DNA from 2 places in the Pseudomonas sp. UM16 genome. Region 1 is predicted to be linked to the other one. Evidence: predicted binding sites of a transcription regulator. Region 1 holds the regulator's gene; the other holds the start of a gene.
What was found. The regulator FliA, encoded in region 1, starts transcription of late flagellar genes. The targets are predictions, from matches to a motif close to CTAAAGTTTNNNNNNNNNNNGCCGNTAA.
Positions count from the first base shown of each region.

Region 2: the regulator FliA is predicted to act here: its motif matches at 10,745-10,772, upstream of ACQRAX_RS20365 (methyl-accepting chemotaxis protein).

Region 1 is NZ_JBNPJT010000002.1:268,792-284,304, reverse strand. Features, by position in the region: gene flhB (flagellar biosynthesis protein FlhB) at 1-463, shown strand, start outside; gene ACQRAX_RS03355 (hypothetical protein) at 509-1,240, opposite strand; gene ACQRAX_RS03350 (T6SS effector BTH_I2691 family protein) at 1,242-4,727, opposite strand; gene ACQRAX_RS03345 (DUF4123 domain-containing protein) at 4,724-5,656, opposite strand; gene flhA (flagellar biosynthesis protein FlhA) at 5,892-8,021, shown strand; gene flhF (flagellar biosynthesis protein FlhF) at 8,033-9,343, shown strand; gene fleN (flagellar synthesis regulator FleN) at 9,463-10,296, shown strand; gene fliA (RNA polymerase sigma factor FliA) at 10,293-11,033, shown strand; gene ACQRAX_RS03320 (chemotaxis response regulator CheY) at 11,138-11,512, shown strand; gene ACQRAX_RS03315 (protein phosphatase CheZ) at 11,532-12,320, shown strand; gene ACQRAX_RS03310 (chemotaxis protein CheA) at 12,333-14,522, shown strand; gene ACQRAX_RS03305 (protein-glutamate methylesterase/protein-glutamine glutaminase) at 14,567-15,513, shown strand, end outside.
Region 2 is NZ_JBNPJT010000018.1:1,020-16,532, forward strand. Features, by position in the region: gene ACQRAX_RS20315 (patatin-like phospholipase family protein) at 1-628, opposite strand, end outside; gene ACQRAX_RS20320 (PepSY domain-containing protein) at 788-1,096, shown strand; gene ACQRAX_RS20325 (PepSY domain-containing protein) at 1,096-1,410, shown strand; gene ACQRAX_RS20330 (response regulator transcription factor) at 1,410-2,078, shown strand; gene ACQRAX_RS20335 (sensor histidine kinase) at 2,075-3,391, shown strand; gene ACQRAX_RS20340 (polyamine ABC transporter substrate-binding protein) at 3,500-4,600, shown strand; gene ACQRAX_RS20345 (AEC family transporter) at 4,638-5,555, opposite strand; gene ACQRAX_RS20350 (LysR family transcriptional regulator) at 5,664-6,530, opposite strand; gene ACQRAX_RS20355 (ABC transporter permease) at 6,573-7,439, opposite strand; gene ACQRAX_RS20360 (ABC transporter substrate-binding protein) at 7,436-8,446, opposite strand; gene ACQRAX_RS20365 (methyl-accepting chemotaxis protein) at 8,555-10,702, opposite strand; gene ACQRAX_RS20370 (Na+/H+ antiporter family protein) at 10,963-12,282, shown strand; gene ACQRAX_RS20375 (FecR family protein) at 12,303-13,310, opposite strand; gene ACQRAX_RS20380 (acyl-CoA dehydrogenase C-terminal domain-containing protein) at 13,499-15,268, opposite strand; gene ACQRAX_RS20385 (acyl-CoA synthetase) at 15,292-15,513, opposite strand, start outside.

The DNA.
Region 1 (15,513 bases):
GCAGGAAGTGCGCGACGAATACAAAGACAGCGAAGGTAAACCTGAGGTCAAGCAGCGCATCCGGCAGTTGCAGCGTGAAGCGTCGCAGCGGCGGATGATGGCGGCGATCCCCGACGCTGATGTGATCATTACCAACCCGACGCACTATGCCGTTGCGCTCAAGTACGACCCGGAGAAAGGCGCTGCGCCGCTGCTGTTGGCCAAGGGGGTTGACTTCATTGCCTTGAAAATTCGTGAAATTGGCAATGAACACAAGATTCAGGTACTTGAATCCCCGGCGCTGGCGCGTTCGATCTACTACTCCACGGAGCTTGAAGAGGAGATTCCGGCCGGACTGTACCTGGCAGTAGCCCAGGTGCTGGCCTATGTCTTCCAGATTCGTCAGTACCGGGCCGGCAAGGGCAAGCCGCCGGAGCCGCTTAATGACGACCTGCCGATACCGCCGGATCTTCAGCACGAATGACCCTTTAACAGGGCAGGGGAGACTATCCGGCATCCGGGCACCTAGTCAGTCGGTAGTCAATAGCGAATTAAGCTTGGCGGTAATGCAAGGCACCCCTGGGGAAAGGTGCGGTTTGATGAAATCGGCGACTTGGTTTTTTTTGTGGCGTTTACAGAAAATATTGAGATGCCAGTCCATGATGTAAACCCCGTCTACTTTAGGGATGCTGTACTTTACATCCACCACTTCTCGGTTAGATGCAATGGTCGCCTGGGTGAGCTCTTCCCACTTTAGAAAGTAATGGTGGTATTGAGTTTGCATTTCTCGAAAGCTTTTGGAGTTTGCTAGTGAAAAGTACGTTAAACCCATAGCGCCGGGCCCGATCAGTGCAATAATAGACATGCTCGGGTCGTTGAGGGCAATGCTGATACAGAAAACCATGGCAATGCCTGTGAACCACTTTAAGAACGTCAGCATCCACTCGGGAAACTCTTTCCATTTGCAATATTCAATTCCCGAAACAGTAAAGCGGTAGGCGACTTTTACGCGCTGATGAGTCATGGACGTGACTGCTGCCATCATGATTATGTAGAAAATAATTCCATTTAATGGGCTATAGCTTGTGTAGAAGTCATAGGAGGGAAACAGTACTACTATGGAGAAGAATGCAAACATGAGGTTTGCCGGTAGGGTGAAGTAATTGCGAGCGCGAATCGTCCACGCCATCAGCTCGGGTTCATGGGCATATTCCCACGTGAGCTGCGGCGGCAGGTTTGGTGGCTTGATAAAGTTGAACACCCTACTCTTCCCCGGTTTGGTGGTGAGGTACGGTTAATGACACCCACTGAGTGCTTTGAATGGTCAGTACGATGTCGTTGTTCAACTCACCACTGAAGGCGTTGTTTTCCCTGTCCGCCTCGTTGCTCAGGCCGGTCAGGGCGATACGGAACATATAACCGCGGCCGTCGTTACGTTGGAGAATGCCGAAGGGATAGCTCACTTCGAGCTCCAGCACGGGGTAGGATTGCGGTGTTTCGATCCACACTTGCCAGAGGCGATGTTGATCCGTTGCTGCGTAGGTGTAATCGGCGGGGTTGATCGTGCTGCCTGGCCTGTTCGGTAATTGGCCGAGTAGTTTTGGATCGATCCATGAGCCAATGAGGAACTGCTCATAAAAACTTGAATGAGTGACGCGTAACCGGTCGTCGATAGAGTAGTACGTGTCGATTATTGCCGGCTGCAAGTGCGTTTCGCGTCCGGCGAGTGTGTGTGGTAGTTGAATCTGCAGCCAGAAGCCTGACCAGCGCGGGGTGCCGTAACCGGCCAAAACCGATTTGCCCAGGACGCTTGGCCGTTGCAGCGTTTCCAGTAGCGCGTTCATTTGAGCTTTGTGCCCATTGTTACCGGCCCAGGCGGGCTCAGGGGCGAGCCCCCAACTGCAGCGATGGAGCCAGAGGCGCAGCCCTTCGCGCTTGTACATATTGGCCAGTATGGAGCTCAGGAAGTAGGCAATCCCAAGCACGGTCAGCAGGATGGTGATGGGGGTTGACATGACCCAGGTGAAACTGAACCAATAGCCGAGGAAGGCACCGATGGTCTGCGTGGCGGCGGTAATCGCCATCCCGATCACAATTTGGCGCTTCCAACTAAGGGCGTTTGTTTCCTCTTCGCTGGTAGCGTTCCTTTCATCGATCGAAAGTTGCCAGGCCTCAAGCCCGGCCGCAATCGCCCCCAGCGTCGCCCACGTAACCGTTCGCAAAATCAGACGTTTGGAAAACGTCGCAAACTCCTCCGCGGTGGCGGCGGTGGCGCTATCTCCGAGTTTGGCGGCTGTGGCCATAGCAGCTTTCCAGGCGTGGTATCCCGCTTCCGCAACTTTCGCCGTTTCCCGACCAAGTGGCGCAAACATCTTCCCCGCCTGATGCCACCCCGGAATCACCCACAGCGCGACGAGCGCATTAGCCGTATACGCAGCGCTGGAACCTATCTTTCGCCATTCATCAGCGCTGAAGCGGCCATTGTTCTGCGCCTGCTGGGTAGTGTTGAAGAAATTCCACAGGTTCAAACCCACCAGCAGCACAGGCAGAGCCTGGCCAAGGTACTGGTTGGCCCAGGCTTCGTTATGGGGTTGATGCTGTCGGCTGCCCGTTTGCCGCAGGTGCCTTTGGGCCAAAACCTCGTTGCGGCCCAGGTCAGTGAGCCAGCCGAGGATTGTTTGCCGGTTAACATGCAAGCGGGTAGTGTTGCCAGTCGCCAGGGCGGTGATCTGGTTCGGCTTGTGCAACAGCAGCGTCTGCATCTGCGCCTCAAGCTGGTGCAAGGCGATGCGCGCGGCGCGTTGGTCATAAGGATGGCCGGGGCGTTGCAACACCTGCGCTGCGCCGGCGATCTTGCCTTGCAATGCCCTGACGTGCCCAAGCCAAGTCTGCAGCAGGTCTGGGTACACGGGGTTGAAGACCAACTGGGTGTGGGTGGCAATTTCGCTGGAGATTAGCACTTGGGTGGCGGCGAGCGCCAGCACGTCATGGCCCTTCAGGGATGGTAGCAACAAGCTGCTAAGGCCGTGCCAGGCGTTCATGGCCTGGTCGTTCGCCACCTTGGTCAGGGTGTGTAGCGCCTGTTTACCGACGCTGCTCATGCTGCGATAAAGCTCACTGTTTTTGACCGCCTCCAAATCGAGCACGCCTTTAATTTCGTTGAGGCGCGAGGCGGTGCTTGTGGCGTCACCCGGCTGCCTGAGGTTCAGCGGCGGCATGCTGCCATCGCCTTCGCGAGCCTGGTCTTCAAGGTGTCCGGTGGTGCTGAAGTTGTACGACACCTGTTTGATCAGGACGGCTACTTCCGGGTTGAAGTTGAACAGCGCCAGGCCCAGCAGAGTGTTCGGCGCCTTGGCTTGCTCGCTGAGCCATCGCTGGCCCCCTTCACCGTTACCCAGGTTGATGTAGAGGGCATGGGCGGTTTCCAGCAGTTGGCTGGCTTGGTCCTCGTTGCCGCTGTCGTGGTACAACGCTTCGGCGCTGTTGCCGAGGCGATTTACCCAACTCAGCAGGTCGCCTTCGCTGCGTTGGCAGTGGGCCTGCAGTTGCTGCGCCTGCAGGGTGGTCTGGCCCAGGTACTGCTGCATCTGGGCATAGCGAACATCTTGGCGCCACAGGCGTTTGGCATTCCATTCGGCAAGCACCGCTCGCCACGTGTCCCGGTCTGGCAGGTGTCCCCACTTGGCCTGGAATCTGCTCTCGGCGTCGCCCAGCACTTTGGCCCCGGCGATGCCCGCCATGACCTGATCTTCAGGCAGTTGCAAACTCTTTGCCTGCTCGATTTCATCGTTAACGCGCAACAAGCCGTAAAGATCGTCGGTGTAGTCCCGGCGTTGGGCGGGATCTTCGAGGGGCTGGGGAATAAACGCATCGGCGTCGACACCACAGAGTTGCTGCACTGCCAAGGCGCTTTGCAGGGGCTGCTCATGCAGCGCCTCGAACTGGCTTTGTTCCAGCAGCCGTCCGCTCAGGTTCATGTTGAGGTCGTCGATCAGCGCCAGAGGGTCGTCGAGGGCTACGAGTAACGCCGTGTCCTGTTCTGGTACATGCCCGCGCACCAGGCATTCTTCAAAGGCGGCTTTGTAGGGCGCGCCTGGCTCTGTCACGGTGGTCGGCAAAAGGGTGCTGGTGAAGTCCGGGATGGATGCGCCGTGGACCAGGATGTCCGCCACGCTGTTGCCCAGTTCAGTGAGTGGCGCGCCATGTTCGAGTTCGCCGCTGTTGCAATAGGCCGGCAAGTCGACGTGGCGCAGCCAGGGCGACTGTGCGCCGGCAGTGTCGTTCATCAGCTCGCAGAGGTGCCAGGTCCACTGTACGGGGGAGTAGGCGATACGTAGTCGGCTACCGCGCGGATAAAGTAGATAAGGCTGCGTTGTGCCGGGATTGTTGCGCACATCCTGGTGTCGCTCGGTGCTGGTCCAAGGGTGACGGGTAAATTGATTGCCCTGGACCCGGTATTCATGGAAGGCGCTGTCTTCGCTGCTCAACACATAGAGCCAGCCGTCGCGCAGTTGGCGCAAGGTGTAGCTGCGGGTCTGAAGTTCGGGCGGCGCGCCCGACCAGTTCTTCGGTAGTGGGTTCGGCCCTTGGTTGCTGCCCTTTGCGGGCGACTCGTCAAGGGCATAGCGTACCGGGAACAGGGCAACCTCCTTTGCTCTCAAGCCGCATTGCCCGATTGATGTGCCATGATCAAACAATTGATTGCGGTAGGCTTGGCGCCATTGGGCTGGAGTTGTATGGAATTTCATAACGCTTCCTTGGCGAGTTCAATATCTAGGCAGTCGGCATCCATTTGCTCGATACGTTGCTCCGGGGACAGTTGTGGTGCGTTGGGCGTTGCGGTTAGCCAGTGCTGGTAAGGCGAGTCGCGGAGTTGGATAAAACCTTCGCCCCAGCGCAAGCTGTACTCGACCCAGATTGCTTGGCAACGAGCGCTAGCCAGCCCCCACTGATCGGCTTCATCAAGGCGGCGGTCGAACCACTCCGTGAGGGTGTGGCTTTGCAGTCGGGCCAGGTGACGGGGGTAGGTTTGTTGCAAGAAGGCGTGCAGCTGTTCCATGAACCGCCATCGCCATGCCTGGTCCAGCGCATCGAATTGGCTTTGGCCGAGGTGACGGTGTGTGCCGCACGCCGTTGTTTGTGCTGAAGCATGCGTAAAGCTAAGCCAGCGCGACGGCTCGTCGGACATCCAGGTGTGGGGAGGCTCGGGCACGTGCCAGGCCGCTATTGGGCCCAGGACGGCATTCAGTTGTGCCTCGGGGTAACTGCCAAGCCAGTAGCGAGTCACCAATGGATCGCCAAAGCGCAGCAAAGCGGCGACGCCGTTGTCGGTGGGCGGAGCGATAAAGGACCGCAGGTGACCGCACAGCGCAACAGACGGTGCGTCGCTGTACAGCACGCTGGCACAGTTTGGCCAGTCGGGGATGTGCGTCAGTACCTCCTCAGGGGTGGCCATCTCGGGCTCTATCCTGGCCAGTATGGGCCCCAGATCTTTGCAGCTGTCCCAGCGGGTACCCTGGTAGATAGGGACGATTTCTGTAATGCCTTCCACTCTCCACAAGGTGGCCAGGGCCTTTGGCAACATCACACCATCTACCAGTAAGTAACTGGCGCTCGGCTGATTGCCGGTTGACAGGGAGGGCGGCTGGACGGGCAGGTTTTCAGTGGCTGCAAACATCTGGCTCTTCCTTAAAGCACAATCCGTTGGTGCAAATAGCCTGTATCAGGCTCGAAGGGGAAGGGACGCTAGCAAATAGAATCGCAGGTGTATGTCGGAAGGATCTGAAAATTGTTTTCAGATATCGCAGGTTCACCATCGTCGTTAAATCGCAAAGTTGGAAGGCTTCTTGCAAAGGCAGCGCTGCGCGCGTCAAACGCGTCAAAGTTTTGCTTGAGCTAGACGAGGAATACCGGTGGATCGCTCTCAGTTAATCAACAGTGCCCGTAACAACCTGGCCGGCTTAGGTCGGGGGAATCTGGGTGTGCCGCTGTTGCTGCTGGTGATGCTGGCAATGATGATGTTGCCGATTCCGCCGTTCCTGCTCGACGTGCTATTCACCTTCAACATCGCCTTGTCGATCGTGGTTCTGCTGGTTTGTGTCTACGCCCTGCGCCCGCTCGACTTCGCCGCATTTCCAACCATTCTGCTAGTGGCAACGCTGCTGCGCCTGGCCCTCAACGTGGCCTCCACCCGAGTGGTCATGCTTCACGGTCATGATGGTCACGCCGCCGCCGGTAAGGTGATCCAGGCCTTCGGTGAGGTGGTGATCGGCGGCAACTACGTGGTCGGTATCGTGGTGTTTGCGATCCTGATGATCATCAACTTCGTGGTAGTGACCAAGGGTGCCGGGCGTATTTCTGAGGTGAGCGCGCGTTTCACCCTCGATGCGATGCCCGGTAAGCAAATGGCCATTGACGCCGACCTCAACGCCGGCTTGATCGATCAGGCTCAGGCCAAGGCGCGACGTTCCGAGGTGGCCCAGGAGGCTGAGTTCTACGGTTCGATGGACGGGGCCAGCAAGTTCGTGCGCGGTGACGCCATTGCCGGTCTGTTGATCCTGTTCATCAACCTGATTGGCGGCATGCTGGTCGGCATGTTCCAGCACGGCATGACCTTCGGCGATGCCGGTAAGGTCTATGCCCTGTTGACCATTGGTGACGGTTTGGTGGCGCAATTGCCATCTCTGCTGCTGTCCACTGCCGCGGCGATCATGGTAACCCGTGCCTCCGGCTCCGAAGACATGGGCAACCAGATCAATCGGCAGATGTTCGATTCGCCCAGGGCATTGGCGGTGTCGGCGGGCATAATGATCGTCATGGGCCTGGTGCCGGGTATGCCGCACTTCGCCTTCCTCAGCCTCGGTCTGCTCGCGGGTGGCGGTGCCTATCTGGTATGGCGTAAGCAGAATCAAGCCAAGCTCAAGGCTCAGGAGGAGGTGCAGCGCCAGCAGGATCTGTTGCCTTCACCGCAGCGTGCGATGGAAACCAAAGAGCTGGGCTGGGACGACGTTACGCCGATCGACATGATCGGTCTGGAGGTCGGTTACCGGCTGATTCCGCTGGTCGATCGCAACCAAGGTGGTCAGTTGCTGGCGCGGATCAAGGGAGTGCGCAAGAAGCTCTCTCAGGACCTGGGTTTTCTCATGCCCACCGTGCATATCCGTGACAACCTCGACCTGGCACCCAGTGCCTATCGCTTGACCCTGATGGGGGTGATCCTGGCCGAGGCCGAGATCTACCCGGATCGCGAACTGGCGATCAACCCCGGGCAAGTGTTTGGCACCCTCAACGGGATTGCTGCCCGCGACCCGGCCTTTGGTCTGGAGGCGGTGTGGATCGACGTCAACCAGCGCAGCCAGGCGCAGTCGCTCGGCTATACCGTGGTCGATGCCAGTACCGTGGTTGCCACCCACTTGAACCAGATCCTGCACAAGCACTGTCACGAGCTGATTGGCCATGAGGAAGTCCAGCAATTGCTCCAGGTGCTGGCCAAGGCCTCGCCCAAGCTTGCTGAAGAATTGGTGCCGGGCGTCATTTCCTTGTCGGGGCTGCTCAAGGTCCTGCAGGCATTGCTTGCCGAACAGGTGCCGGTGCGTGATATTCGCAGCATTGCCGAGGCTATCGCCAACAACGCCGGTAAGAGTCAAGATACCGCCGCGCTGGTGGCCGTGGTGCGCGTCGGATTGTGTCGCGCTATCGTCCAAAGCATTGTCGGCGTTGAGTCTGAGCTGCCTGTGATCACCCTTGAGCCAAGGTTGGAACAGATTTTGCTCAATAGTCTGCAAAGGGCCGGGCAAGGTCAGGAAGACGGTGTTCTTCTTGAGCCGAGCATGGCCGAAAAGCTTCAGCGTTCGTTGATCGAGGCCGCCCAGCGTCAAGAGATGCAAGGGCAGCCGGCGATTCTGCTGGTCGCAGGACCGGTGCGGGCAATGCTGTCGCGCTTCGGTCGCCTGGCTGTACCGAATTTGCATGTTTTGGCGTATCAGGAAATACCTGACAACAAGCAAGTTACCATCGTTGCCACAGTAGGCCCCAACGGCTGAGGTAGTGGGTTATGCAAGTTAAGCGTTTTTTCGCCGCCGATATGCGTCAGGCCATGAAGCTGGTTCGAGATGAGCTGGGGGCTGATGCCGCCATCATCGGCAACCGACGGATTGCTGGCGGTGTCGAGCTGACGGCGGCGCTGGACTACAAGCTGTCTGCCCTGGCGCCCCGGGTTCCGAATGTCGAGCTCGAAGATGAATTGCGCAAGACCCAGTCGCGCATCGTCACCGCCCAGGCCGAGCTCAGTAGTCGTAGCGAAAGCGAAGACGGCAACCGTCAGCTGTTTGCCGGTTTGCCACTGACCGCTTCTGAGCCGCTGGTCGAGGCGCACGTCGAAGCCCCCGTCGCTCCCGCACCGGCGGCTGCCGCGCCGGTCGATCCGCGACTGTTCGATGCCATGCGTTCGGAGCTTACCGGGCTGCGCGAACTGCTCGAAGTTCAGCTCGGCTCGTTGGCCTGGAGCCAGTTGCAGGGCAATCAACCGCAGAAGGCCAACCTTTGGCGGCGCCTGCAGCGTATTGGCCTGTCCGGCCCGCTGGCGCATGAACTGCTGGAGCAGATCAGCGGCATCGAAGAGCCGCGTCATGCCTGGCGCATGCTGTTGGCGCACCTGGCACGCAGAATTGATGTGCCGCAAGTCGAACCGATCGAGGAGGGCGGTGTCATTGCTATGGTCGGTCCGGCCGGCATGGGCAAGACCACTACCCTGGCCAAATTGGCGGCGCGTTACGTGCTCAAGTACGGCGCACAGAACCTGGCGTTGGTGAGCATGGACAGTTTCCGTATCGGTGCCCAGGAGCAGCTCAAGACCTTGGGGCGGATCCTCAATGTCTCGGTCACTCATGTAGATCCGGGTCAGTCCCTGGCTCAGGCCCTTGAGCCGTTGCTGCGCAAGCGTGTGGTGTTGATTGATACCGCTGGCTTGCAGGCCAGTGATCCAGCCCTGCGCATGCAACTGGAAACCCTTGCCGGACGTGGTATTGCGTCTAAAAATTATCTGGTACTGGCGACCACCAGCCAGAAACAGGTGCTCACCGCCGCCTATCACAGCTACAAGCGCTGTGGGTTGGCCGGGTGCATCCTGACCAAGCTTGATGAAACGGCCAGTCTCGGAGAAGTCCTGAGCCTGGCCATCAGTCACGAATTGCCTGTGGCCTATCTTACCGATGGGCCGCGCATTCCTGACGATCTGCACCTGCCGCGCCGCCACCAATTGGTCAGTCGCGCGGTCAGTGTGCAGATGCAGGACGAGCCCAGCGAAGAGGCGATGGCCGATATGTTCGCTGATCTCTACCACAGCCCCGGCAAGCGTGTCGGCTGAGGTGATTGTGAAGACGTTGCAAAGTATCTGCATGGATGGACTGCCAGGCATTTTTCAGGTGTTGAAAGCGCAGCCGGTCATGTGGCCTCGGTCTAAGCAAGACAAGGTAATGAACAAACATGGGTAGCATGCATCCCGTACAGGTGATCGCCGTAACTGGCGGCAAAGGTGGCGTCGGCAAGACCAATGTGTCGGTGAACCTGTCATTGGCGTTGGCAGAGCTTGGCCGTCGGGTCATGCTGCTGGACGCCGACCTGGGCCTGGCCAACGTCGACGTATTGCTCGGCCTGACGCCCAAGCGCACCCTGGCTGACGTCATCGAAGGCCGCTGCGAACTTCGTGATGTGCTGCTGCAGGGGCCCGGTGGGGTGCGCATTGTGCCTGCCGCCTCCGGCACGCAGAGCATGGTGCATCTGGCACCCGCGCAGCACGCTGGCCTGATTCAGGCTTTCAGCGAAATTGGCGACAACCTCGACGTCCTGGTGATCGATACCGCTGCGGGTATTGGTGACTCAGTAGTCAGTTTTGTCCGCGCCGCCCAGGAGGTGCTGTTGGTGGTGTGCGATGAGCCCACCTCGATCACCGACGCTTACGCGCTGATCAAACTGCTCAACCGCGATTACGGTATGAACCGCTTCCGGGTCCTGGCCAACATGGCACAGAGCCCTCAAGAGGGGCGCAACCTGTTCGCCAAGTTGACCAAGGTCACAGATCGCTTCCTTGACGTGGCCCTACAATACGTCGGCGCGGTGCCTTACGACGAATGCGTACGCAAGGCGGTGCAGAAGCAGCGAGCGGTCTATGAAGCCTTTCCGCGTTCCAAGTGCGCGCTGGCGTTCAAGGCCATTGCTCAGAAGGTCGATACCTGGCCGTTGCCTGCCAACCCGCGCGGTCATCTGGAGTTTTTTGTCGAGCGCCTGGTGCAACCGACGAGTGCAGGTCCGATGCTATGAACGCCAGCGGTTATCGGATGTACAGCAAGGCTTCGCGCGATGGCCAGTATGAATTGATCGAGCGCTACGCGCCGTTGGTCAAGCGTATTGCCTATCACTTGCTGGCACGATTGCCGGCCAGTGTGCAGGTGGAGGATCTGATCCAGGCCGGCATGATTGGTCTGCTCGAGGTTTCCAACAAGTATGACGCGAGCAAGGGTGCCAGTTTCGAGACCTACGCCGGTATCCGGATCCGCGGGGCAATGCTTGACGAAGTACGCAAAGGAGACTGGGCACCACGCTCGGTTCACCGCAATACCCGCATGGTCAGTGACGCGATTCGGGCAATTGAAGCAAAAACCGGCCGTGACGCTAAAGATCACGAGGTTGCTGCCGAACTCCAATTGAGTCTCGATGATTACTACGGGATTTTGAATGACACCCTGGGCAGCCGCCTGTTCAGTTTCGACGACCTGTTACAGGACGGCGAACATGAAGGCCTGCACGAGGATGGCGCCAGTGCCCAGCTCGAGCCTTCGCGCGACCTGGAAGACGAGCGCTTTCAGGCAGCTTTGGCCGATGCCATTGCCAACTTGCCCGAACGCGAGCGCCTGGTACTGGCGCTGTACTACGACGAAGAGCTGAACCTCAAGGAAATCGGTGAGGTGTTGGGTGTCAGCGAGTCGCGTGTCAGCCAGTTGCACAGCCAGTGCGCGGCGCGTTTGCGCAGCCGCCTGGGAGAATGGCGGGCGCGTTGAACGCAGGTTCAATGCAGTCGTGAAATGTAGTGCCCGAATTGATTGAATGCGCGTTCAGCGCTGAGCGCGTTAAAGACTGCTTGGAGGTCTAATTGAACAAAGACATGAAAATCCTCATCGTCGACGATTTTTCGACGATGCGGCGGATCATCAAGAACTTGCTGCGTGACCTGGGCTTCACCAATACCCAGGAAGCTGACGACGGCAACACCGCGCTGCCAATGCTCGAAAGCGGCCATTTCGACTTTCTCGTCACCGACTGGAACATGCCGGGCATGTCCGGCATCGATCTGTTGCGCAAAGTGCGTGCTGACGAGCGCCTCAAGCACCTGCCGGTGTTGATGGTGACGGCTGAAGCCAAGCGCGAGCAGATCATCGAAGCAGCCCAGGCCGGCGTCAACGGCTATGTGGTCAAGCCGTTCACCGCGCAAGTGCTGAAAGAAAAGATCGAGAAGATCTTCGAGCGCGTCAATAGCTAAGACACGCCACGGGGGCGCTATGGAGCAAACACATTCATCGTTGGACGGCTTCGAGTCGACACTGAAGAAGCATGCCCACGAACTGGTCGACAGTCTCGAGCGGGGCAAATTTGGCGACGCGGTGCAATTGATCCATCAGCTAAACCAGACCCGTGACCGTGGCCTGTACCAGGAAGTGGGTAAGCTCACGCGTGAGCTGCACAGTGCGATCGTCAGTTTTCAGATCGATCCGCAAATGCCTCAGGCCGAAGAGGTTTCACAGATCACTGACGCCACCGAACGCCTGTCCTATGTGGTCAAGCTGACGGAAGGGGCGGCCAACCGGACCATGGATCTGGTTGAAGCCAGCACGCCAGTGCTCAATGAGCTGAGTGACGAAGCTCAGGCATTGAGTGTCGACTGGCAGCGCTTCATGCGCCGCGAAGTGGCGGCGCCGGAGTTTCGTGAACTGGCCAAACGCGTCGACAGTTTTCTCACGCGCAGCGAGGAGGGCAACCGCAAGGTCGCCGGCCACCTCAATGATATTTTGCTGGCTCAGGACTATCAGGACCTGACCGGTCAGGTGATCAAACGTGTAACCGCACTGGTCACCGAAGTAGAAAGCAATCTGCTCAAGCTTGTGCTGATGGCCAGTCAGGTCGATCGTTTTGCCGGTATCGAACATGACCACCAACAGCTGCGCGCTGAAAAAGATCAAGAAAAACATCCAACTCGGGGTGAAGGTCCGCAGATTCATGCCGATAAGCGTGAAGACGTTGTGTCCGGTCAGGACGATGTCGACGATCTGCTGTCCAGTCTGGGTTTTTAGGGAGCACGTTTAATGAGCTTCGGCGCCGATGAAGAAATCCTTCAGGATTTTCTGGTAGAAGCCGGCGAGATTCTTGAGCAACTGTCCGAGCAACTGGTCGAGCTGGAAAGCCGTCCGGATGATGCCGATCTGCTCAATGCGATCTTTCGCGGTTTTCACACTGTAAAAGGGGGCGCCGGCTTCCTCCAGCTCAACGAGCTGGTGGAGTGCTGCCACATCGCCGAAAACGTCTTCGACATCCTGCGCAAGGGTGAGCGGCGCGTTGATGCCGAACTGATGGACGTGGTCCTGGAAGCGCTGGACACGGTCAACAGCATGTTTGGCCAGGTGCGCGAACGCAGTGACATCACCCCAGCCACGCCTGAGCTGCTGGCAGCCTTGGCGCGCCTGGCTGAGCCTGCGGCGGCGGTGCAGGCCCCCGCGCCTGAGCCGGCTCCGGAACCGGCGCCCGAGGCAGACATTACCGACACCGAATTCGAGCAGTTGCTTGACTCGCTCAATGCGGTCAAGGCCGAAGCTGAAGCGCAGGTGCAAGCGCCTGCCGAGGCCAGCGACGAAATCACTGATGCCGAGTTCGAGTCGCTGCTCGATCAGTTGCACGGAAAAGGTCAGTTTGCCCCTGATAGCGTCAGTGCGCCCGCGCCAGCGGCTACCACGGCGGCAGGTGCTGGCGACGAAATCACCGATGACGAGTTCGAGGCATTGCTCGATCAGTTGCATGGCAAGGGCAGCTTTGCTGTGGATGCCTTGCCGGCTGCCAGCGCGGTACAAGCGGCACCCGCTGCTTCAGGCGATCACATCTCTGAGCATGAATTCGAAGCGCTGCTTGATGAGCTGCACGGCAAGGGTAAATTCGCCCCGGACAGCGTAGCTACCGCCGCTCCAACTGCTCCAGCCGCTGCAGTTGCGGTCAAGCCCGCAGCAGCTCCGGCACCCGCGGCGGTCAAGCCTGCGGCGGCGCCGGTCAAGGCCGCAGCGCCCGCACCTGCGCGCCAAGCTGCTGCGGCGGCCGAAAAGCACCCGGCCAGCGAAACGGAAACCACCGTACGGGTCGATACCGCACGCCTTGATGAGATCATGAACATGGTCGGCGAGCTGGTGCTGGTGCGTAACCGCCTGGTCCGTCTGGGCCTGAACAGTGGCGATGAAGCCATGTCCAAGGCGGTGTCGAACCTCGACGTGGTCACCGCCGACCTGCAGACCGCGGTGATGAAAACCCGCATGCAGCCGATCAAAAAAGTCTTCGGGCGCTTCCCGCGCCTGGTTCGCGACCTGGCCCGGCAGCTGAAAAAAGAGATCAACCTGGAGCTGGTCGGTGAAGAAACCGACCTCGACAAGAACCTCGTTGAAGCCTTGGCCGACCCGTTGGTGCACTTGGTGCGCAACGCTGTCGACCACGGCATTGAAACGCCGGAAGAACGCGAAGCAACGGGCAAGTCCCGTAGCGGCAAAGTGGTGCTTTCGGCCGAGCAGGAGGGTGATCACATCCTGCTGTCGATTTCTGATGATGGTAAGGGTATGGACGCCGATGTCCTGCGCGCCATCGCGGTCAAACGCGGGGTGATGGACAAGGACGCTGCCGACCGTCTGAGCGAAAGTGAATGCTACAACCTGATCTTTGCCCCAGGGTTCTCGACCAAAACCGAGATCTCCGACGTCTCCGGGCGTGGTGTGGGCATGGATGTGGTGAAAACCAAGATTTCCCAGCTCAATGGCTCGATCAATATCTATTCGACCAAGGGCCTGGGCTCGAAGATTGTCATCAAGGTGCCGTTGACCCTGGCGATCATGCCGACGCTGATGGTCATGCTCGGCAATCAGGCGTTTGCCTTCCCGCTGGTCAACGTCAACGAGATTTTCCACCTGGACCTGTCGCGCACCAATGTCGTCGACGGTCAGGAGGTGGTCATCGTTCGCGACAAAGCCTTGCCGCTGTTCTACCTCAAACGCTGGCTGGTCAGTTCCGCCGCTCATGAAGAGCAGCGCGAGGGCCATGTGGTGATCCTTTCGGTCGGGACCCAACGCATTGGCTTCGTTGTCGATCAACTGGTGGGTCAGGAAGAAGTGGTCATCAAACCGCTGGGCAAGATGCTCCAGGGCACGCCGGGCATGTCGGGCGCCACCATTACCGGTGACGGGCGCATCGCGCTGATCCTCGACGTTCCGAGCATGCTCAAGCGTTACGCCGCCCGGCGTATTTGATTCTGGTGGCGCGGCCGCAAGCCGCGCCCCGTAATGGAGTGTTTATGGCAGTCAAGGTCCTGGTGGTGGATGATTCCGGTTTTTTCCGCCGCCGTGTCTCGGAAATTCTTTCAGCGGACCCGACTATCCAGGTCGTCGGCACCGCGACCAACGGCAAGGAAGCGATCGACCAGGCGCTGGCGCTCAAACCCGATGTCATCACCATGGACTACGAAATGCCCATGATGGATGGCATTACCGCCGTGCGCCACATCATGCAGCGCTGCCCGACGCCGGTGTTGATGTTCTCTTCGCTGACCCATGAAGGCGCGCGAGTAACCCTCGACGCCCTGGATGCCGGTGCGGTCGATTACCTGCCGAAAAACTTCGAAGACATCTCGCGCAACCCGGATAAGGTCAAGCAGATGCTGTGTGAAAAGGTTCATACCCTTTCTCGCAGCAACCGCCGCCTGAGCAGTTACGCCGCGCCGGCGCCGCAGCCGACTTCGCATGCCCAGCCAAGTGTCAGCAGCCTGGGCAGCAGCCCGGCACTACGTGCAGCGGCACCGGTACGTGCAGCAGCTGTTGCCTCGCCAGCGCCCAAGCGCAAGCCTTATAAATTGGTGGCCATTGGTACTTCCACCGGAGGCCCGGTAGCGCTGCAGCGGGTCCTGACTCAGTTGCCAGCCAATTTCCCGGCGCCGATCGTGTTGATCCAGCACATGCCAGCAGCGTTCACCAAGGCTTTTGCTGAACGTCTGGACAAGCTGTGCAAGATCAGTGTCAAGGAAGCCGAAGACGGCGACATGCTGCGCCCTGGCCTGGCATTGCTGGCCCCAGGTGGCAAGCAGATGATGGTCGACGGTCGCGGTGCGGTGAAAATCCTGCCGGGTGACGAGCGCCTCAATTACAAGCCGTGTGTGGACATCACCTTCGGCTCGGCGGCCAAGTCTTACGGCGACAAGGTGCTATCGGTAGTGCTCACCGGCATGGGGGCAGATGGTCGTGAAGG
Region 2 (15,513 bases), on a different contig from region 1:
CGACATCCAGTGGCAAGCAGCGGGACGGAAAATCTGTCAACGCCTGCAACGGCGGATTGCTGCGAGCGTCGTGGAGGATGATGCGCTCAAAATGGCGGGCCAGTCGTGGGCGGCCGATCAAGTTGTTGGCGATTACCGAAGACAGGCCCATGCCTAAGCGTGCGCGATGATCATCGGCCAGCAATCCGTGGCTTTTGACCACCATGATATTAAGGCGGTAGTCGGGGCTTTGCAGAACCTGTGCGTCGCGCCCTTGCAACAACTCATCAAGCATATGCTGACAGCTGCGGCTGACCTCAGCTTGTGTCACGCCTTTGGCAAAGTCTTGTTCGGTATAGAGTTGCCCGAGACGCAGCAGTGCTTGAGCCGGGTTGGGCAAGCAGGCACTGGCAAATCGCCAGGAGCCGATCGACGCCCCTATCAGCGCCCGCTCACGCGGCGCACTGGGCAGCCAGTGACCAAATAGCGCCAGGTCCAGGCCCTGGATGCCGAGGGCCTTGGGGCCGCCCGCGGCGCCCGGCAGCACGCCCACATCAATAGCCTGCAAGCCACGTTCACGAATGCGTTGCAGGGCACTGTTGCCGGCCTTGAGAGTCAGGGCCGGGTACTTGATATGGATTGCGCTCATACGGGCCTCGCTGTCTGGAGGCGGCAATTATAAAGAACAGTGGTCCAGTTGTGGGGCAGGGGTGCGCTATCATGTCGCCAGTTGTTTTCAGCTTCAATTAAGTTCGATTAGTTAATCTAGGCCCCGTAGAAACATTATTGATCTCAACGGAGAGACACCATGAAAACTTTGACTGCCCTGTTCGCCACTGCTGCTCTTGCCCTGAGCGCCAACGTTGCCATGGCCAAGGACGTACAGCCTGATGAAGTCGTGAAGCTGGTCCAGGCCAAGACCATCCTGTCGCTGGACGATTTGAAGGCCAAGGCTGTCGCCAAGCATCCAGGTGCCACTGTCACTGATTCCGAGCTGGAAGACGAGTACGGCCGTTACATCTACAAGGTCGAGATGCGTGACGCTCAGAACGTCGAGTGGGATGTGGATATGGATGCCAAGACCGGTGAAATTCTCAAGGACGCTCGGGATAACTAATGACCGTACGTTTGCGAACAGCACAGACGGTTCTCGTTGCGCTGTTAGCCTTTTGTTCGCTGGCATTAGCTCGCGACCTCGATCAGGATGAAGCCCTGAAGCTACGGCAACAGGGCGTTATCCTGCCGCTGGAGCAACTGCTCGAAGACGCCCTGGGACGCTATCCCGGGGCGACGTTGCTGGAGGCGGAACTGGAAGAGAAGCACGACCGCTATGAGTATGAGGTCGAGCTGTTGACCCCTGCTGGGGTGGTGCGCGAAATCAAACTCGATGCATCCAATGGAGCGCTGCTCAAAGATGAGGAAGATGATTGATGCGCCTGCTACTGGTCGAAGACAATGTCCCGCTGGCTGATGAACTGACTCAAGGCCTGCAGCGTCAGGGCTACGCTGTCGATTGGCTGGCCGATGGTCGCGATGCGGTTTACCAGGGTAGCAGTGAACCCTATGACCTGATTATTCTCGACCTGGGCTTACCCGGCTTACCGGGGCTTGAGGTGCTCAGCCAATGGCGTGCGGCCGGGCTGGCCACACCGGTGCTGATCCTCACGGCTCGCAGCTCTTGGGCTGAACGCATCGAAGGGCTGAAGGCCGGTGCCGATGATTACCTGAGCAAACCCTTTCACCCGGAAGAGCTGATGCTGCGCGTGCAGTCGCTACTGCGCCGTGCTCGCGGCCTGGCCAATCAGTCAACGCTGGAGGCGGCCGGCCTGCAGTTGGATGAAGGACGTCAATGTGTAACTCGCGACGGTGAAGATATTCAGCTTACTGCCGCAGAGTTTCGTCTGTTGCGCTATTTCATGCTGCACCCGCAACAGATCCTGTCCAAAAGCCACTTGGCCGAACACCTTTATGACGGCGAGACTGAGCGTGACTCCAACGTCTTGGAAGTGCACGTCAATCACCTGCGGCGCAAGCTCGGACGCAGTGTCATAGAGACCCGCCGCGGCCAGGGTTATCGTTATGCCGGGAGTACCGAGTGAAGTCGATCCAGGCACGTTTGAGCCTCGGTCTGATCGCGGTGCTGGTGCTGGTTGGCCTGGCCCTTGCGCAATTGAGTCTGTGGTTGTTCGAGGTGGGGTTGCAGCGCTACCTCGAGACCGGTCTGCGCAAGGAAAGTGAAAACCTGCTAATTGCCTTGGTGCGCGGGCAGTCCGGCCTCGAACTGGATGAGCGGCGCATTTCTTCCGCCTACCAGCGACCGTTCTCCGGTTACTACTTCCGCATTGATTTCGATGGTGGCACCTGGCGTTCCCGTTCGCTCTGGGACCTGGAGATGCCAGCTCCGGCTACCAGCGGTCTGCATACCGACCAGGAGCTGGGCCCTGAAAACCAGCAGTTGCTGCTGTTGCGCAGTGACTATCGGCGCTTTGGTCAGGCAATTTCAATCAGTGTTGCCCAAGATTACACCCCGGTGCGCGAACAGTTCCAGCGCATGCAGCAGATCGGCCTGGGCCTGGGCCTGCTTGCGTTGGTGCTGGTGTTGATACTGCAGCGCATCACCGTCACCCGTTCGTTGCGTCCGCTTGAGCGTGTCCGCGAACAGATCGCCCAGCTGCAACAGGGCAAACGCTCCCAGCTCGACACTCAGGTGCCGAGCGAGCTCGAGCCTCTGGTCGCACAAATCAACCACCTGCTGGCCCATACCGAAGACAGCTTGCGTCGTTCGCGAAATGCCCTGGGCAATCTGGGCCACGCGCTGAAAACACCGATGGCGGTGCTGCTGAGCCTGGCGTCCAGCGATCAACTCAAAGATGCCCCGCAGGTCCGCGTACAATTGCGTGAGCAACTGCAACAGATCCAGCAGCGTTTAAGTCGTGAGCTCAACCGTGCCCGGCTGGCTGGCGATGCCTTGCCCGGTGCGCAATTCGATTGTGATGCCGAGCTGCCTGGGCTGCTTTCGACCCTCGGCATGATCCATGGCGAGGGTTTGGAACTCAGTCAGCGTGTGCCGCCTGGTCTGTTGCTACCCTGGGATCGTGAAGATCTGCTCGAGCTGCTCGGCAATCTGCTTGATAACGCCTGCAAATGGGCTGACAGCGAAGTGCAGTTGACTATCGAAGATCAGCCCGAACGCTATCAACTGGTTATTGACGACGATGGGCCGGGTATTCCTGAATCTGATCGCGAGCAAGTGCTCGAACGCGGTACCCGGCTGGATGAGCAGATTGATGGGCATGGCCTGGGATTGGGCATTGTGCGGGACATCGTCGATGTCTGGGGTGGGCAGATGACACTTCAAGACAGCCCCCTTGGCGGGTTACGGGTCAGTATTGAGTTGCCGCGCAGGGGTTAACACGGCTCACGAAAATTGGCCATTACGATCTCTTTTTGGCCAACCACACACTGTGATTCGCCAAACCCCTCAGCAAGAATCAGAACGCCAAACTCGGGGGGACAATCCATGGCCACATTGAAACGTAAGCTTGTTGTCGGCGCGGGGGCACTGACGTTGCTGGTCGGCACTGTGCAGGCGCAAGTGCAAGAGTTGCGGGTGTACAACTGGGCAGACTACATACTGCCCTCAGTGCCCAAGGACTTTGCCGCGAAATCGGGCATCAAAGTGACCTGGGATACCTTCGATACCAACGAGTCCCTGGAGGCCAAGTTGCTGACCGGCAACTCTGGCTATGACCTGGTGGTGCCGTCGAACCAGTTTCTCGATACCCAAATCAAGGCGGGAGTGTTTCAGAAGCTGGACAAGAGCAAATTGCCCAACTGGCGTCATCAGGACCCGGTGCTGCTCAAACTCCTGAACAGCAACGACCCAGGGAACCAGTATGGCGTGCCTTACATGTATGGCACCGTGCTGATCGGCTTCAATCCGGCCAAGGTCAAGGCCGCGCTGGGTGAGCAGGCGCCGGTGGACAGCTGGGACCTGGTGTTCAAGCCGGAAAACATGGAAAAGCTTAAATCCTGCGGCGTGGCCATGCTCGACTCCCCTTCGGAAATATTGCCGCTGGTCTTGCACTACCTTGGCCTGGACCCCAACAGCCAGAACCCTGATGACTACGAAAAAGCCAAGGCCTTGATGCTCAAGGTTCGTCCCTATGTTACCTACTTCAATTCGGCCAAATACATGACCGACATCGCCAACGGTGACATCTGTGTCGCCATTGGTTATTCCGGCAGTTTTTATCAGTTCGGTAACCGCGCCAAGGAGGCGGGCAATGGCGTGGTGGTTGATTGGCGACTGCCAAAAGAGGGGGCACCGATCTGGTTTGACACCTTTGCCATTCCCAAGAGCGCGAAAAATGTCGCTGAGGCCCATGAGTTTCTCAACAACCTCCTGGACCCGAAAGTCATCGCGCCGATCAGTGATTTTCTCGGCTATCCCAATGCCAACAAAGATTCGATGGCGCTCATCAACCCAGAAATCACCGGTAATCCGAATCTGACCCCGACCCAGGACGCACTGGCCAAGCTCTATGTCGTGCAGCCCCTGCCGCAGAAAATGGAGCGCGTTCGTACCAGGGTCTGGACCAGCATCAAGTCGGACAAGTAAACCTGTTGTGCAATGGGGCTGCGCGCAGCCCCAACCCTCACACCAGGGTCAGGCTGAGCATCAGCGGTAACGTCAGCGCTGCCAGCACGGTCTGCAAGGCAATGATGTTGGCCATCAGCGGTGCATTGCCGCCCATTTGCCGGGCCATTACATACGAAGACGAAGCGGTCGGCAGTGCTTGAAATAGAATGGCGACAATCGCCGCCTGGCCACTGAGCCCGAGCACTCGGCAGACGCCATAGGTGGTCAGTGGCAGCACCACGAACTTAAATATCGACGCCGCTATCAGCGGGCGCGGGCCCAGGCCCTGAGCGCTGCTACCCAGTGCTGCGCCGACGCATAGCAGGCCCAATGGCAGTGCCGCTTGCCCAAGGGCCCTGATGGTTGGTTCGATACCTGGCGGCAAGCCTATGCCAGTCAGGCGCAGCAGGATGCCGGCAGCGCAGCCGACGATCAGTGGGTTGCTGATGATCGCCTTGAGCACCGTGCCAGGTGAACTGCGTGTACCGCTGTAACGCGCAAAAACCATGACGCACAGCACATTCACCGTGGGCACGATGGCGGCATTGGCTACGGCCGCCAACGCAATGCCCCCTGAGCCATAGATACCGGCTGCCAGTGTCGCGCCAATGTAGTTGTTAAAACGCACACCACCCTGAAACACCGAAGTGAAACTGGCGCCGTCGGCTGCTACGGCGCCCTTGCACAGCACCAGCAAGGTGGCGCCGATCAGCGTCGAAAGCAGCAGCACAGCAACCATGTCGAACACCGGCGGGCCGTTCAGGTCAGCGGTGGCAAGGCCATGCATGAACAGCGCGGGTAGCAACACGAAGTAACTCAGGCGCTCTGCCGCCGGCCAGAAGTGCTCGCCAAGAAAGCCATTGCCCCGCAACCAGCGGCCCAAGGCAATCAGCAAGGCAATCGGGACGATGGTGGTGAGGATCAGGTTCAGCATCAGGCGTTTTCCGTAGTAATGCGCTCCCAGTCGGGAGTCGACATCAGGCTAGCCTGTAGCATTGAAAGAAAAAAACGTGGAATTCTCAATCGACTGTTGAGGAAAACTTCATGGTTCACTTAACGCTGTTTTCAATGCAGCGGTCAGGTGGCGGCGACGGCTGTTGGCATGCTCGAGCAGGCCAACGTGACGCACGCGCTGCGGTTCGCCAAACGGCAGTAAGGTCACCTCGGGCAGGCGCGGCAAGTCTTCATCGGCCAGCGGTACGATCGCTACGCCCAGGCCCATCGAGGCCATATGCGTCAGTGCTTGCTGGCTGTCCAGCTCCATCTGCTCGCTCACCGGTAGCTGCAGCTTGCGTAATTCCTGCTCAATGATGCGCCCGGCCCAGGCACGTTTATCAAAGCGCAGGAACGGCTGGGTGGCCAGCAGCTCCCTCAAACTTACACCAGCAAATTCCAGGCCGGCGACAGCCCAGAATCGGTTGCGGTACAGCGGGGTGAAGTCCAGGTTGGGCGGGTAGGGAGGAACGGGTTCAGTAGTAATCGCGGCATCCAGTTCACCGTCTTCGACGCGCCGTGCAAGTTCTGCGGACATTCCCGAAAGTACACTGATGTGCAAGTGTGGATGCTCGGCCTTGATCCGCACCAGCGCCGCGGGCAGACGCCCGGCCAGAGCCGTCTGGATCGCACCGATCTTCAGGCGACCGTGTAACCCGGGGCCACTGACCAGCGCATCGGCCATCTCGTCGTAAGCGGCGAGGATCCCCTCGGCGCGTTCAACGACAAGGTGCCCGGCCTCGGTCAGACTGACCTGGCGCCGACTGCGGTCAAACAGACTGACATTTAGCGCTTGCTCCAGGCTACGAATATGCAGGCTGACTGCCGAAGGTGTCAGGCTGAGGATGTCGGCCGCACGGGCAAAGGTGCCGTGGCGGGCGATGGTGACCAGGGTGCGCAGGGCTTTGAGCGACAACTCGGACTCCGGTGGGGGGCTGGGCATTTATCATGGCGTCGATCAACGCTGATTGAAAGCGCCAGCTTTGGGCTTTCCATAGGCCTGGGTTATTCGGTCAATCACCATTGCCAACGCCACAATTGCCAAGCCTGCTTCAACGCCCTTGCCGACATTCAACGTCTGAATCCCGGCCAGCACATCTTCACCCAAGCCCCGTGCGCCGATCATTGAGGCGACCACCACCATAGACAAGGCCATCATCACGGACTGATTGAGCCCGGCCATGATGCTCGGCATGGCAAGCGGAAGCATGACCCGCCGCAGGCGCTGCCAGCGCCCGGCCCCCAACCCTTGGGCGGCTTGAGTCAGCGTCGGGTCGATCTGCGACAAGCCCAGCTCGGTCAGGCGAATCAGCGGTGGCAGCGCGTAGATCAGAGTGGCGAAAATCGCCGGAACCTTGCCCAGGCCAAACAACATCAGCACAGGAATCAGGTAGACGAAACTGGGTAGGGTCTGCATAACGTCGAGGACTGGCATCATCCAGCGGCGTGCCCGCGGGCGGCTGGCCAGCAATACGCCGACAGGTACTCCGATGAGGATGCACAGGCCAGTGCTCACCAGCACCAGGGCGCAGGTTTGCAGGAGCTTGTCCCATAGGCCGACGACGCCAATCAGAAACAGCAGTCCCGTCAGCAGCAGCGCCCGAAAGATGCTACGACTGGCATGCCAGGTGAGTAGCGCAACCACCACCAGCAATAACCACCAAGGTGTTGCCCGCAGCAGATTTTCCAGGCCGACCAGCAGGTCCAGCAGGCTTTGCGAAACGCTGCGCAAGTGGTCCCCGTAGGCCAGCACCAGCCAGTCGACGAAGCGATTGACGCTATCGGCGAAAGAGAAATGCAGCGCTTGCGGAAAACCATCACTCACAGGCCACCCTCAACATTGCTGGCGACAGTGGCCGGTAGCCAGGCTTTCCAGATGTTCGGGTGTTCACGCATGAAGGTTAGTGCCGCTTCTTTGGGCGATTGGCGCTTTTCGTTCATGTGCGCCAGAGACGTGTTCAAGGTGTCGATAGGCAGATCGACCTTGGCGAAGAACTCGACCAATTCTGGGTAGTCCTGGCGAAACGGGGCAGAGATACCGATGGACAGTTTTGCTGGCAGTGAGCGAGTGCCTTGAGGGTTGGGGTTGTTGGCATCAGTCAGGGTCTGCCAGGCTGCGTCGTTGAACGCCGGTTCTTCCAGGCGCACCAGAGCGAAGCGGCCCATCAGTGGTGTTGGCGACCAGTAGTAGAACAGCACTGGTTTGCCGCGGCGTATCGCCGAGGTGATTTCCGCATCTAGAGCGGCGCCGGAGCCAGTGCGAAAGTTCACATACAGGTGGTTCAGGCCATAAGCCTTGAGCTTCTGGCTGTTGACGGTTTCTGAGGTCCAGCCGCTGGGGCTATTGAGGAAGCGGCCTTTATCGGGTGATTCCGGGTCGCTGAACACGTTGGCATAGTGTTTGAGATCATCCACCGATCGCAGCTGCGGCGCCTGGGCCTGGATGCCACGCGCAGCATCACCCTTGATCACATACTCGGGCACATACCAGCCTTCATCGGCATTTTTCACCGTGTCGCCAATGGCGAACACCTGGCCGGCCTGTTCGGCCTTCACCCAGGCCGGGCTGCGACCGGCCCATTCTTCGGCGATCACCTGGATGTCGTTACGCGCCAGGGCCACTTCCATGCTGACGGTGCTGCCGGGGAGGGTGTCGGTGGGGTAGCCGTAACCTTTCTCAACGATCAGGCGCAGGATTTCCGTGGTCAGGCTGCCGCTTTCCCAAGTGATGTCGCCGAAAAGGATAGGACTGCGATTTTCGGTGGCAAGACCTTGGGTAACCAGGCTCAACGTCAGCAGGGCGCTGCTGAGCAGGGTGATGAGTCGGTTCATGGTGCCTCGCTCTCAGAAAGGGAGTCTGGCAAGTGTAGTCGGCGGGCGCCTTCGCGGGGCAATCTCGCTCCTGCTGTGCTGCAGGAGCGGGATTGCCCCGCGACACGGTCACACCCGGAACTGATCCATCAACCCCTGCTGCTGGTTGGCCAGGCTGTTGAGCGACTGGCTGACCCGCGCCGATTCATTGGCTTGACCGGAGAGTGATTCGGTCACATCGCGGATGGTTGCGACGTTATTGTTGATCTCTTCGGCCACCGCACTTTGCTCTTCGGCGGCGCTGGCGATTTGCAGGTTCATGTCGCTGATCACGGTGACCGCATCACCGATCTGCTGCAGCGCGGTAACCGCCTGGCTGACCTGCTCGACGCTGCCCTGTGCCTGGCGATGGCTACTGTCCATGGCACCGACTACTTCGCGGGTACCGGCCTGCAGTTGTTCAATCACCTGCCGGGTTTCTTCCACCGACTCCTGCGTACGCCGAGCCAGGTTGCGCACCTCATCGGCGACTACGGCGAAACCGCGACCCGCTTCGCCGGCGCGCGCGGCTTCGATGGCCGCATTGAGGGCCAGCAGGTTGGTTTGCTCAGCGATGGACCGGATCACTTCCAATACAGAACCGATCTTGTCGCTGTTCTCGGCCAGCCCTTCGACCTGAGCCATGGCGGTGCTCATGTCCGCCGCCAGGGTATCGATGCTGGTGGTGGTGCGGTCGATTACCGCCAGGCCCCGGCGTGTGGCCTGGTCGGCGTCGCGGGCAGCCTGGGCGGCCTGGGCGGCGCTGCGGGCAACGTCCTGGGCAGTGGCACTCATTTCATGCGAGGCGGTGGCTACCTGGTCAACCTGGCGGTATTGCTGTTCCATGCCGGCGCTGGTCTGGCTGGCAATGGCCGATGACTGATCGGCGGTGTCGCGGGCTGCCTGGACCGAGCGCTTGACCTCGGCAATGGTTGGCTGCAGCTTGTCCAGGAAACGGTTGAACCAGCCAGCCAGTTCACCCAGCTCATCGCGCTTGTCGTAGTTGAGGCGTCGGGTCAGGTCGCCTTCGCCGCTGGCGATGTCTTTGAGCATGGTCGCTACACCGAGGATCGGTCGGGTGACGCCGCGGGCTAGCAGCCAGATCAGCAACAGGCCGATGATCGCTGCCAGTCCACCCAGGCCAAGCTCGGCCAGGGTGCCGCTGGTGTTGCTGCGGTCGAGTTCCTGTTTGAGGGCCTCGGCGGGACCGGTCAGGGCGCTTTGCGGTACGTCGAGCAGCACGCCCCAGGCTTTGCCGCCGGGGATTGGTGCAAAGGAGGCCAGGACTTTCAGACGCTGTTCATGGTGGATGCTGTGCAGTGGTGTGCTGTCGGCCAGCAGACGGATCAGCTCGGCGCCTTTCTCCGGGTCGACCTGATCAAGGCGTTGGGCTAGTTTGCCAGCGTCCGGGCTGTAGCCGGCCAGCAGGCCCACGGGGCTGAGAATGCTCACCTGGGTCTGGCCCTGGTAAAGATTGTTGCTGGCTTGCTGGCTCAGCGCCTGCAGGCTGTTGAGGTTGATATCGATGGACAGGGTAGCGACAACCTTGTCGGCGACCATCAGCGGGAACACGATGCTGGTCATCAGCACCCGTTGGCCGTCGATCTCATAGAAGTAGGGTTCGATCACGCAGGTCTTGCCGGTCGTGCGCGGGCATACGGACCAGGTATTGGCGGGCTCGCCGCTGGGGCCAATGCTGGTATCGGCCATGTCACGTTCCGGCAGGGCCATGGAGGTCAGTTTGCCTGGGGTCGGTTGCGACCAATACAGGGCAAAGCGGCCTTTTTCGTTGCTGCCCAATTGCTCCTGGTTGACGAACAGTTCGTCCTTGTTGTCCAGCGCATTGGGCTCGAACACCAGCGACAGACCGAGCAAGTCGGGGTTGGCCTGCAAGGCGGCACGCACCTGGCGAGTCAGGTCCTCACGCAGATCGAAAGCATCGAGGAAACGCTTTTCCGACTGCTCCCGCAAGAACAGAACCTGGCGGGCGAAACCAGCGCCGTACTGGTAGGCATCCATGAACTGACGGCGAATGTTCAAGGCCTGGACTTCGCCCTGCGATTCAATGCGTCCCTGAGCCGCTTCAGTGAGCATCTGCATGCTGCTGGCTTTGACCAGCGCTGAGCTCTGTTCCATGCGGTACAACGAAAGGCCCACCAGCAGGGTTACGATGCTGGCCAAGCACAAGCCGGCCAGCAGGGTGATTTTCCACTGAATGGAAAGTTGTCTGAACGACATGGCGAAGTCCTTTGATCCAAAAAAAGATTGAGGCTGCCGACGTTATCGGCAGTTTCGCCGTTTTCTTTATTCAAACGATCAATTGAGATGCGTCTTTTTCGTTCATTCCTACGACACCAATCGCGTTGTGAACTTTGACAAGCGTGAAAGCCTGCTTCAGAGTGTGCGCCCTCCATAAAAATACCGTCGTTCGGCCACTGCTCCCGGGCAGTTTGTCGCCGAATCGGTCGCTTTTTGTCCGCTTCCTAGAGGTCACAGGAATGAATGCAGTAATTGCCGCGGTCGGCATCATGCTGATCTTGAGTCTGTCCCGCGTGCATGTGGTGATCGCCCTGATCGTCGGCGCCCTGGCTGGCGGCCTGGTGGGTGGGCTGGGCATCGACGGAACGCTCAAGGCGTTCAACAGTGGTCTGGGCGGTGGTGCTACGGTCGCTTTGTCCTATGCTTTGCTCGGCGCCTTTGCTGTGGCGATTGCCAAGTCCGGCATGGCCCATGCCCTGGCCGACCGTGTCCTGGCTATGGTCGGTCAGCAAGGCCACGGCAATGTTGGCAAGGTCAAATGGCTATTGATTGGCTTGCTCCTGGTGGTGGCGATCTCCTCGCAGAATATCCTGCCGATTCACATCGCCTTTATTCCGTTGCTGGTGCCACCGCTGCTCTATGTTCTGACCAAGCTGCAGATCGATCGACGCCTGGTAGCCTGCGTGATGACATTCGGCCTGATCACACCGTACATGTTCCTGCCGGTGGGTTTTGGCAACATCTTCCTTAACGAGATACTGCTGGCCAACGTCAGCCGCAGTGGCGTGGATGTCAGTGCGGTCAATGTTACGCACGCGATGGCCATTCCGGCGGCGGGGATGCTCTTTGGCCTGCTGTTGGCAGTGCTGTTCAGCTACCGCAAAAAGCGCGTCTATGATCTGGAAAAAATCGAGCAGGTCGAGCAGGTGGCGGTGCGCTACAACCCGCTGACCCTGCTGGTGGCCGGTATTGCCATCGCCGCAGCGTTCATCATTCAGTTGTGGCTGGACTCAATGATCATTGGCGCCATGGCCGGATTTTTGATTTTCTCGGTCTCAGGCATCGTGCGCTGGAAGGAAACGGATGACCTGTTTACCGAAGGCATGAAAATGATGGCCATGATCGGCTTCATCATGATCGCCGCGTCCGGTTTTGCTGAAGTCATGAAAGCCACTGGCGAGGTCAAAAGCCTGGTGGAAACCTCGGCGGCGTGGATTGACCACAGCAAAGGTGTCGGCGCGTTGCTGATGCTGCTGGTGGGCTTGCTGGTCACCATGGGGATCGGCTCATCGTTTTCCACTGTGCCGATTCTTGCCGCGATTTTCGTGCCGCTGTGCGTGCAACTGGGCTTCGACCCGGTGGCCACCGTGTGCATTGTCGGTACCGCCGGTGCGCTGGGCGATGCTGGTTCACCGGCCTCGGACTCGACCCTCGGTCCGACCTCAGGGCTTAACGTCGATGGCCAGCATCACCATATCTGGGACACCGTGGTGCCGACCTTCCTCCACTACAACTTGCCCTTGCTGGCGTTCGGTTGGTTGGCGGCAATGATGCTGTAGCGCTTGGTCAAGCGCAAGGCTCAACCGCGTGCAGGGGGAGGCGAGATGCGGTTGAGTAGCATGCTGCCGTCTTTGCCCCGGGTCAGGTAAACCGGCAAAACCTTGGGCAAGTTGCCAACCAGGCGCTTGATCTGGCTGGTGTCGTAGATGCCACTGATGCGGATGTTACCGGTGCTTTCGTCGGCCAGTTGCAGGGGTTTGTCCAGGTAGCGGTTGATCTGCGGCAGGGCTTGAGCCAGGCTCAGGTTATCGAGGATCAACTTGCCATCACGCCAGGCCAGGCTGGTGTCGTGGCTGTAGGTTTGGCTCAGGCGTGGCTCGAAGTCACCGGACTGGTAGCTGGCCTGCATGCCCGGGCCCAGGCGATAGCCACCATCGGTGTCGTGCGCGTCGCTGCTGACCAGCACCGATCCTTCGACCAGGGTCACTTTGACCTGATCTTCATATTTCCAGACGTTGAACTGAGTGCCGGTCACCCGCGTCTGCCCTTGGGCGGCATGCACCACAAACGGATGCTGGCTATCGTGCTTGACCTTGAAGAACGCCTCGCCCTTGACCAGGGTGACCCGGCGTTCGTCCTTGTAGTTAGTGAAGCGCAACGCGCTGCCCAGGTTCAACTCGACCTGGCTACCGTCTTTGAGTAAGACATGGCTGATGGAACTGGTGCTTTCCAGATACTGATATTGATTCGGCAACCAGCCTTGATCCCAACCGATCCAAGCGCCTGTCGGCAGGGCCAGCAGGGCAATGGCGGCGGCTGAAGCATAGTGGCGCCAAGCGCTGCGACGACGGCGGGGAAGGGCAATGACTTTGCCAGGTGTGTTACTGCGTGGCAGATGGTCAGCGGTCTGCCAGATGTCCAGCATGGCCTGGTATTCCTCGGCATGCACAGGATCGGCGGCGAGCCACAGCTCAAAGGCCTGGCGTTCGGCTGCTGAGCAGTCTTCAGCTTGCAGACGCAGGCACCAATGTGCAGCGGCATCAGTGATGGCATCAGATTGGTCGGCGCTGCGGCTGGTTTGGTTCATCAAGACTCCCGGTTTTGCCTATTCTACCCTTGCAGCGTAGGTGGGAGAACCCGAGATAATGGCGAATGACTATCAGTTGTAAGGTTTTTGTCGGGTAAAACTCTGCAAATGCACTGAGTTCGCAGCTATACCCCGCCTGGTGACGAGGTATAGCTGTTTAACCTTGGCCGACTGACGGTCGAAACTACTTAGAACTGTTCAGCTGCGAGGTTGAACAGTGAAGTACTGCCCGCCCGAATATTGGCCTCCAGGGACAAGGTGCGGGGAAGTAGGCGGGCAAAGAAGAACGCGGCGGTGGCACGTTTGGCGCCATAAAAAGCCGGATCCTGTGTCAGTTTTGTCTCGGCTACGGCATCCATGCGTGCCCACATGTAGGCGTAGGCCACATAACCGAACAGCTGCAAGTACTCGACCGAGGCGGCGCCCACAGCGTTGGCGTCCTCGCTGGCTTGGCTGCAGAGCCACTGACTGAGACTTTCCAGCGTCGTTGTCGCCTTCAGCAGTGATGCGCGATAGGGCGTATCGCCTTCACAGAAGTGGTGAATCTGCGCCGTGAACTCGGCCAGTGCTCTGCCGCCATCGGCCACCACCTTGCGGCCCAGCAGGTCGAGGGCCTGAATGCCGTTGGTACCTTCATAGATCTGGGCGATACGTACATCGCGCACCAACTGTTCCTGACCCCATTCGCGGATATAACCGTGACCGCCAAACACCTGCTGGCCAAGCACGCAGCTTTCCAGGCCATTGTCGGTAAAGAATGCTTTGGCCACAGGGGTCAGCAGCGCTACCTGACGCTGGGCGAGCTCGCGCTCTTCAACATTTTCGGCATATTTGGCGATATCCAGTTGCTGGCCGACATAGGTGGCAAATGCCCGCCCACCTTCAGTCAGGGCCCGCATGGTCAAGAGCATGCGGCGTACATCCGGATGCACGATGATCGGGTCGGCAACGTTGTCGCGTGCTTGAGCGCCAGTCGCCGCCCGGCTTTGCAGGCGGTCTTGGGCATAGCGCGCAGCATTCTGGTAGGAGGCTTCGGCGCAACCGATGCCCTGGATGCCAATCGACAGGCGCTCGTAGTTCATCATCGTGAACATCGCCGCCAGCCCGCGGTTGGCTTCGCCAATCAGAAAACCGCTGGCTGCGTCGAAGTTCATTACACAAGTGGCCGAGGCCTTGATGCCCATCTTGTGCTCAAGGGAGCCGCAATACGCCGAATTGCGCGGGCCGAGGCTGCCATCGCCATTGACCAGGAATTTGGGCACCAGAAACAGCGAGATACCCTTGGGCCCGGCTGGCGCGTCGGGCAACTTGGCCAAGACCAGGTGGATGATATTCTCGGTGAGGTCCTGCTCGCCGCCGGTAATGAAGATCTTGCTGCCGCTGATGCGGTAACTGCCATCGGCACAGGGTTCGGCTTTGGTGCGGATGATCCCAAGGTCAGTACCGGCATGCGCTTCGGTCAGGCACATGGTGCCCGTCCACTCGCCACTGTACAGTGGCGGCAGGTAAGTGGCCTTGAGGTCATCACTGGCATGGGCGTCGAGGGCCAGACAGCAACCGGCACTCAACGCCGAGTAGAGGCTGAAGCTGCAGTTGGCGGCATAGAGCATTTCTTCGAACTGCACCGCGAGCATTTTCGGCATCCCCAGGCCGCCGTGCTCGGGGTTACCGGCCAGCCCCACCCAGCCACCTTCGCGATAAGTCTGCCAGGCGTGGGCGAAGCCGTCTGGGGTACGCACCTGACCGTTATCGAACAACACGCCCTGTTCGTCACCGCTGCGGTTGAGCGGAGCAATCAGTTGGCCGGTGATCTTCGCTGCCTCTTCGAGAATGGCGTCGGCGGTGTCGCTGTCAACCCGTTCGGCCAGCAGCGGCAGACGCGCCCAGAGGTCAGGGCCGTGGAACACCTCATGAAGGACGAAGCGCATATCGCGCAGCGGAGCATTGAATTCTGGCATGGGAATCTCGCTGTTTAATGGGGTCAGAGCGCCTTGGCCCAGTCGCGCAACAGATACTTCTGGATCTTGCCGGTGGACGTTTTCGGCAGCTCACTGAAGACCACGGTCTTGGGCAGCTTGAATCCAGCCAGGTGCTCGCGGCAGAAGCTGATGATCTGCGCCTCGCTGGTCTGCTCACAACCGACTTTGAGGGTGATGAACGCGCAGGGGGTTTCGCCCCATTTCTCGTCCGGGCGGGCGACCAC